2 regions of the Rhizobium sp. ZK1 genome follow, and region 2 is predicted to be linked to the other one. Evidence: predicted binding sites of a transcription regulator. Region 2 holds the regulator's gene; the other holds the start of a gene.
The links. Region 2 encodes PhoB, which activates phosphate uptake and scavenging genes when phosphate is short. Its sites were predicted from a motif close to TGTCATNNANCTGTCAT; they were not measured.

Region 1 (4,275 bases), 1.7 Mb from region 2:
CGATGCGCCGCTGCACGCCCGTATGCACGAAGGCATAGGTAAAACCGTGCAGGCATTGCAGCGCGAAGAAGCCGATGAAACTCGTCTCTGTCGGGAAGAACACCCAGCGGCAGACGCTGACGGCACAACCGAAACGGATCAGGGTCCAGGCATTGAAGCGGCGGTTGAGGCGCCGTGACAGGAAGAACACCGTTACCTCAGAGGCAACCCCGGCGCTCCAGAGGATGCCGACTTCCGTGCCGGAAAAGCCGAGTTGGTGCCAGTAGATCGAGGAAAAGGCGTTGAGCAGCGCATGGCTCGCCTGCTGGATCGAAACGCCGAGCAGCAACAGGAGCAGATGCGGCTCGCGAAGCCCGCTGCCCGTCGTCGCCGGAAGATTGATCGGCTGACCGCGCCGCCGCGTCGGCCCGATGCGCGGACAGAATATCGCCATGGTGATGGTCAACACGAAGCCGAAGATCATCACGGGGAGCACCATTTCGCCACCCCAGCGCCCGACCAGCTCACCGCCCACGAGCGTTGAAATGATGAAAGCGATCGAGCCCCAGACGCGCATGGAACCATAATCGAGCCCCCAGCGGCGCACACCCGAAATCACGATCGATTCGACGACCGGCACATAGGGCGCGAAGGTCGCGCCCTGCAGCGCAAAGACGATCAGCACCGGCCAGAAATTGCTCGTCCAGTAGAGCGCGATCGCCGTCAGGAGCGACAGGATGCCCGACCACAAAAGCACATGCGCCCGCTCCTGCATGCGGTCGGCAAAGACCGCCACGATCGGCGCGACGAGAACGCGCACCACCATCGGCACGGCGAGGATGGTGCCGATCTGATGATCGTTGAACTGGTGAGTCGAAAGCCAGACGGGGAAGAAGGGCAGGACGATACCGTTGACCAGCAGCGGCGCGCTGTAGCAAAGCGCGCTGAGCAGCCGGAAGCGCGGCGGCGCTCCCTCACCCGTCGAGGGACTTTGTGCGGGAATCATGATGGACCTGAAGGAAACTCTGCGTTGCCTAACACATCCAATCAAACACGACTATGGCGAGAAATAGCCGAATTGTAACGTTTCGGAGATAAGTCGAAACGATTTAAAAAATAAATGGGGCCTGACGCCAAGCGGCAACGGCTAAATTCATGATGCACCGGCCAGGCCGGTGCTGTACGCACACATTATTCAGGCAGCCTGCGGGGCGAGATCGCCCTCTTCCAGCAATTCGAGAGAGGTCAGCGCCGGCACGTTGCTGGTCAGCGCACGCCAGGTGATGAGTTCAAATCTGCCGTCCTCATGCTCGACGATCGCCGTGCAGCTTTCGACCCAGTCGCCGGTATTGATGTAGCGGATGCCGTCCATATCCTCGATCACGGCGTGATGGATATGGCCGCAGATGACGCCATCGGCGCCGTTCTTGCGGGCTTCCTCGGCAACCACGCGCTGGAACTCGCCGATAAAATTGACGGCATGTTTGACCTGCAGCTTTGCCCAGGCCGAAAACGACCAGTAGGGCATGCCGAGGCGCCGGCGCACGGCGGCGAGAACGATATTGATACGGATGGCCGTGTCATAGGCCCAGTCGCCGAGATAGGCGAGCAGGCGAGCATTACGCACGACGACGTCGAATTCGTCCCCATGCAGGATCAGGTATTTCTTGCCGTCCGCGCCGTCATGGATGATGCGGTCGACAACTTCGATGCCGCCGAAATGCGTGCCCGGAAAAGCGCGCAGGAATTCGTCGTGATTGCCGGGAATATAGACGACGCGCGTACCCTTGCGCGCCTTGCGCAAGAGCTTCTGAACCACGTCGTTGCAGACCTGCGGCCAGTACCAGCTGCGCTTCAAGCGCCAGCCGTCGACGATATCGCCGACGAGATAGATCGTATCGGCTTCGTGGTAGCGCAGGAAATCCAGCAGGAAATCTGCCTTGGCCGCCTTGGAGCCGAGATGCAAATCGGAAATGAAGAGGGTGCGGAAGCGCCGGGGTTCCATCATGTCTGTCACAAGCCTTTCCGCTCGTGTCCCATCGTTCTTCGTCTGGTCTTCCAAAATCAGACTCGTGTTTCAGGAAGATGACAAGGCTGTGGGAAAGCCCTGCAACCTGTTCATACAGGCTGGACGTGGGGCGCTGGGTGACCGACGTCACGCCAACACCTTCACATTCCGGCGCTGGCGCGAAACTCCTTCCCTAAAACATCAATCCTCAGGCAGTCCGCACCGTCGCCATCGGTTTCACGTTCTGGTTCATCCGGAACAGATTGTTCGGATCGTAACGCCGCTTGATCTCGGCAAGGCGGGCGTAGTTGGTACCATAGGCGGCTTCGACCCGGTCGATTTCGTCGTCAGGCATGAAGTTGATATAGGCGGTTCCGACAGCATGCGGCTTGGTGGCCTCGAAAAGCTCGCGCGCCCAGCCGACGCAGCTTCCATCCATCCCGGTTTCCCGCCAGCGGGCATGCACGTTCATGACGAAATGCGAGCTGCGCTGCGGAAACGCGGTGGCCTCGTTGGCCACGCGACCGGCAGCACCCCCGACATGGCCAATGAAGATCTCGCATTCCGGGCCGGGCAGCCTGCGCACCGCCTTGAGCAGCACGTCGATCGCCGCATCGGACAGAGACGCGAAATCCTGGCTCTTCCAGTAATTGCGCGCACCTGGTGTGAGCAGCGGATCGAAGGCCTGCTGCCAGCCGGTGAACGGCATCGGGCCGACGATATCGGCAATCGGCTTTCCGATAGCGCGCAACCTTGCCGCAGCCTTTTCACCCGCCGCGACATCTCCGCAATAGCACATCGCCAGTACTACGATCTCCTTGCCATGCCATTCGGCCGGCAGGAAGGGCAGCGGCGGCGCCTGGCGCATCACCACCCAGCAGGTCAGTTCGTCGGGCGCCGCCTCCAGCGCCTGCCGGTATTCCTTCAGCACCTTTTCCGCATCGGCGAAGGGATGCACGACGAGCCCGGCGAGAACCTCGGTGTCGAGCGGGTTGAGCTTGAACTCGAAGGAGGTCACGACGCCGAAATTTCCGCCGCCGCCGCGCAGCGCCCAGAAGAGATCGGGCTTATCCGTCTCGCTCGCCTTGACCAGTTCGCCATCCGCCGTCACCATGTCGACCGAGAGCAGATTGTCGAGGGTCAGTCCGAATTTGCGGGTCAGCCAGCCGAAGCCGCCGCCGAGCGTCAGGCCGGCGATGCCTGTCGTGGAATTGATGCCGGTCGGCAGCACCAGCCCGAAGGCCAGCGTTTCCTTGTCGACATCGGCAAGCGTTGCGCCCGGCTCGATCCTGGCACGCCGCGTCTGCGGATCGACCCGCACCGATTTCATCGCTGACAGGTCGATGACGACGCCGCCGTCGCAGACGGCGTTGCCGGCAATGCCGTGCCCGCCGCCGCGCACCGAAAGGAGAAGATTGTTGTCGCGCGCGAACCGCACCGCCCGAACGACATCAGCAGCGCCCGCGCAGCGCGCGATGAGCCCCGGCCGCCGGTCGATCATCGCATTCCAGATCGCCCGCGCCTCGTTGTAATTCATATCCTTGCTGGTCAGGAGAGTGCCGCGAAATCCGGCGGCAAATGCATCGATGGCCACGTCATTGACCATCGTCTGACCCCTTTGCAAGGTCGTGAGGTTCAAGTTGTCCATGATTTCCTCCATGCGAACGGCGCCCCGCACCGTCGCGCAGGGCATTCTGCGCTTGCCGCCCTCGCCAGACAAGTTTCCCCAAAAGGATTAGCTGGTGGCAACCGCTCGGCACCAAGGGCCGCCGCCCCCGCCCCCGCACGAAAACTTTCTCCACGCCGCATTTCCATACTGTCGCCCGTATCCGATTGATGTATGGAGAAGTCCTCAAAAGACTTCGAACAACGCTGGAGGCGGCGATGGATCACCAGGAAAAATCCAAAACGGAAAAGAATTTGACGGGCGGCAGCCTCGACGACCAGGCGCTTTTCTTCCACCGCTATCCGCGCCCCGGCAAGCTGGAAATCCAGGCGACCAAGCCGCTCGGCAACCAGCGCGACCTGGCGCTCGCCTATTCTCCTGGCGTCGCCGCCCCCTGCCTCGCCATCCGTGACAATCCTGAAACTGCGGCCGACTATACGTCGCGCGCTAACCTCGTTGCCGTGATCTCCAACGGCACCGCCGTGCTCGGCCTCGGCAATATCGGTCCGCTCGCTTCCAAGCCGGTCATGGAAGGCAAGGCCGTCCTCTTCAAGAAATTCGCCAACATCGACGTTTTCGATATCGAAGTGGATGCAACGGACGTCGAGCAGATGGTTTCGAC
Region 2 (4,275 bases):
GAAAGAACCTCGGGTGCCATCATCGTCCTGCTCCTGTTCCTGATCGTCATGAACCTCGGAGCTATCCTCTTGCGTCGTCGCTTTGAGCGCCGCTGGTAAACGGAGTAAAGATCATGAACATGTTGACGGAAGCTGCAGTCGAGAAGGCGCTGGACCAGAAAATGAACAACGTCCCGTATAAGATGATCGGTCAGGATGTCTCCGTCTATTACGGAGAGAAGCGCGCGCTTTTCGATGTCAATCTGAACATCCGCGAAAACACCGTGACCGCCCTGATCGGCCCGTCTGGCTGCGGCAAGTCCACCTTCCTGCGTTCGCTGAACCGCATGAACGACACGATCGACGGCTGCCGGGTCACCGGCAAGATCACGCTCGACGGCGATGACATCTACGATCCCGATATCGACGTCGTCGAACTTCGCGCCCGCGTCGGCATGGTGTTCCAGAAGCCGAACCCGTTTCCGAAGTCGATCTACGAAAACGTCTCCTACGGCCCGCGCATCCACGGCCTCGCCAAGTCCAAGGCAGACCTCGACCAGATCGTCGAGTCCAGCCTGCAGCGCGCCGGCCTCTGGAACGAAGTCAAGGACCGCGTGCATGAATCGGGTACCGGCCTTTCCGGCGGTCAGCAGCAGCGCCTGTGCATCGCGCGCGCCGTTGCCGTCAGCCCGGAAGTCATCCTGATGGACGAGCCCTGCTCGGCGCTGGACCCGATCGCGACTGCAAAGGTCGAAGAGCTGATCCACGAGCTGCGTGAAAACTACACCATCGTCATCGTGACGCATTCCATGCAGCAGGCCGCCCGCGTCTCACAGCGCACGGCCATGTTCCACCTCGGCAATCTGGTTGAGGAAAACGATACCGACAAGATGTTCACCAATCCGGACGATCCGCGCACCCAGGACTATATCATGGGCCGGTTCGGCTGATTTTGGCGATGTGAAGCCTTCCCGATTTTCGAGGACAAAGCCCCATGGCATCGACACATATTTTTTCCGCCTATGACGACGATCTGAAATTCCTGTCCCGGCGCATTTCCGAGATGGGTGGTCTTGCCGAACAGATGGTCGGCGAGGCCGTCCGTGCGCTGGTCAACGGCGATACGGCGCTCGCCCAGAAGGTCATTTCCGACGACGTCATCCTCGATCACGCCGAGCGTGAGATCAATGACAAGGCGATCGTCACGATCGCCCGTCGCCAGCCGATGGCCTCCGACCTTCGCGAGATCATGGGTTCGATCCGCATCGCCGCCGACCTCGAGCGCGTCGGCGATCTTGGCAAGAACACCGCAAAGCGCGTCATCGCCGTCCAGAGCACCGGCGTTCCCCGCAAGCTTGCCCGCGGTCTCGAGCATCTCTCCGAACTGGCGCTCGTCCAGCTCAAGGAAGTGCTCGACGTCTACACGACGCGTTCCGCTGACAAGGCCAAGTCCATCCGTGAGCGCGACGACGAGATCGACGCGATGTACACCTCGCTGTTCCGCGAACTCCTGACCTACATGATGGAAGATCCGCGCAACATCACGAGCTGCACGCATCTTCTCTTCTGCGCCAAGAACATCGAGCGCATCGGCGACCATGCGACCAATATCGCCGAGACGATCTACTACATGGCAACCGGCGCCCAGCCCGAAGGCGAACGTCCGAAGGACGACAGCTCCAACACCGTTGGCGCCGTCACCGAGTAATCCTGATCTGCCGATTGCATGCGCGCCCGCGCGGGCGCGCATGGGTGCAGCCAATTCCGAGTTCCTGCATGATCCCTGCTTAAATCACCCCCGGTTTAAGGATCATGCATTAGGAGACTGACACGCATGATCCCAAGAGTTGCAGTTGTTGAAGATGAAGAGGCGCTGAGCGTGCTTCTCCGCTACAACCTCGAAGCGGAAGGTTTCGAGGTGGATACGATCCTCCGTGGCGACGAGGCCGAAATCCGGCTTCAGGAGCGCACGCCCGACCTGCTCATCCTCGACTGGATGCTGCCGGGCGTTTCCGGCATCGAGCTCTGCCGCCGGCTGCGCATGCGGCCGGAGACCGAGCGTCTGCCGATCATCATGCTGACGGCGCGCGGCGAAGAGAGCGAACGCGTTCGCGGCCTCTCGACCGGCGCGGACGACTATGTCGTCAAGCCCTTCTCGACGCCGGAACTTGTCGCCCGCGTCAAGGCGATGCTGCGTCGTGCCCGTCCGGAGGTTCTTTCCAGCGTTTTGAAGTGCGGGGATATCGAGCTCGATCGCGAAACCCATCGCGTTCATCGCAAGAGCCGTGAAGTCCGCCTCGGCCCGACCGAGTTTCGCCTGCTCGAATTCCTGATGTCGTCGCCGGGCAGGGTCTTCTCCCGCTCGCAGCTTCTGGATGGCGTCTGGGGCCATGATATCTATGTGGACGAGCGCACCGTCGACGTCCATGTCGGCCGCCTGCGCAAGGCGCTGAACTTCTCCAACATGCAGGATGTCATCCGCACCGTTCGTGGCGCGGGATATTCCATGGAAGCCTGATCCGAGTGATCGGAGGTCCAGACGGGTCGCTCGCTTGCCGGGCGGCCCGTTTGTCTATTCGGCTGCGTTTTTAGGAGTAGGCGTTGCCTCGCTCACACTTTGACCGACATGTTTCTTGCATCGCGAGGGCTGAAGCCATGATGGGGAGGGCTGCTATGCGCCATCAGGAGACGTTGGCTTCGGCTCGCTCGTGCGGCCACCCTTGTCTCCCTTGATGTGATCATGGGGAGCTCAGGTCCAGACCGAGCATGCTGCTAAGGACAAAGGCGAGGAGCCCCACGCCGAGTAGCGCCAGCATGAAGACTGCGGCCATCTTGCCGCCCGTGCGCAGTACCGCTTGCCGCTCCCCCATCTCGCTTCGATCGTAATGCCACTTGATGGCGAAGAACATGGCCGTTCCCAACGCGAGAACCTTGAACGTAACAAAGACTACAGGGACCCAATCCATATCAGAGACTCTCATGTGCACCAGCTACGCGCCTTATGATCCCATCTTAGGCAAACGCATACGTCCTATTGTGCAAGGCTGATATGTAACAGCGGGGGCGGTTTCCTGGCCTGTATCGTCGGGTTCGGGAATGACCGCTTAGGGCCGCCAGAAGGCTTTGAGCACTTATTGCCCCACCGACCAGTTCCACGGCAGGAGTTCTGCGACGGGCAGAAAAATTTCGCCCCCCCTGCGCGTCAGCGAAGAGGGGCGACGAAATGCTGCATTTCTGGGCAAGGCGTGGATCAGGCGACCCGGACAGCCTTGCGGCGTTCGCTCATCGGCTGATAGGCGAGACGCTGGTGGTAGTTGCAATAGGGCGATGAATCCGGGGAGTCGCAGCCGCAGAAGTAGAAATCGTCCTTCATCGGATCGCCGACCGGCCATTTGCAGGTGCGTTCCGTGAGTTCCGTCAGGCCGAGGCGACGGGAGATAGGCACGACCACGTTTTTGGCCGGTACATATTCCATTTCCTCGACAGTTTCGATCTCGATCTCTTCCTTCAGGACAGTTGCGCCCTGCTGACGGGTAACGGTGCGGGTGGTGATGCGAGACGCATAGTTCGGGGCGCGGGGAGCCGAGGTATTGCGCTTCGGTGCACGCGCAGCGGTTGCCGTGCCGCCGGCCTTGGCGCGGCCAGGAAGACTGAGCCGGTGAACCTTGCCGATAACAGCGTTTCTACTGACGCCGCCAAGTTGCGCTGCGATCTGGCTGGCGCTCAGCCCCTCCGACCAAAGCTTCTTGAGCTTTTCGACACGCTCGTCTGTCCAGTTCATGCCCTGTCTCCACCTTTCGCGTTGGTGATGGCAGAATCCCTCACCGTTGCCTCGGAAACTTCCAAAGCAAGAAACGCCCGATCAATTTTGGTGACTAGTTCCGCCGCATGCAGTCTAGTAATTGAACTTTAACCTAGTGTGAGCCTGACTCTGTGACAAGAGTCGCAGGAATCCGATGAATCCGAATTCGTAGTTTTCCCCAACTTGCTTCCCGACAGAGTCATTTCTGCAACATTAGCTGTTGATAGACCTGTAAAGCCGATTACCGGCTTGACGCATGCGCTAAATCCTCAGTTTTGTTGACATTGCAGTGCGAAAAGTAAATAGTGGGCCGGGCCGCCGAAAGGCGGCATTTTTAATTTTTCGGACCTGGTTTTCTTAGCCGGAGTCCGGTGCCCCGGAACCTGATCAGGAGATCGCGCCATGGCTGAAGCCTCGCCGCTTTATGACACCTATTCTCGTGCCCCATTGCGGTTCGAGCGAGGTGAAGGCGTCTGGCTGATCACCGACACCGG

Region 1: the regulator PhoB is predicted to act here: its motif matches at 2,054-2,070, upstream of ACK9YZ_RS09315 (UDP-2,3-diacylglucosamine diphosphatase).

Annotation. Positions count from the first base shown of each region.
Region 1 covers NZ_CP180586.1:1,813,382-1,817,656, forward strand. Annotated here, with positions in the region: gene ACK9YZ_RS09310 (MFS transporter) at 1-985, opposite strand, end outside; gene ACK9YZ_RS09315 (UDP-2,3-diacylglucosamine diphosphatase) at 1,175-1,987, opposite strand; gene ACK9YZ_RS09320 (FAD-binding oxidoreductase) at 2,196-3,635, opposite strand; gene ACK9YZ_RS09325 (NADP-dependent malic enzyme) at 3,872-4,275, shown strand, end outside.
Region 2 covers NZ_CP180586.1:151,742-156,016, forward strand. Annotated here, with positions in the region: gene pstA (phosphate ABC transporter permease PstA) at 1-99, shown strand, start outside; gene pstB (phosphate ABC transporter ATP-binding protein PstB) at 114-929, shown strand; gene phoU (phosphate signaling complex protein PhoU) at 974-1,687, shown strand; gene phoB (phosphate regulon transcriptional regulator PhoB) at 1,814-2,497, shown strand; gene ACK9YZ_RS00775 (hypothetical protein) at 2,718-2,888, opposite strand; gene ACK9YZ_RS00780 (GcrA family cell cycle regulator) at 3,230-3,760, opposite strand; gene ACK9YZ_RS00785 (aspartate aminotransferase family protein) at 4,184-4,275, shown strand, end outside.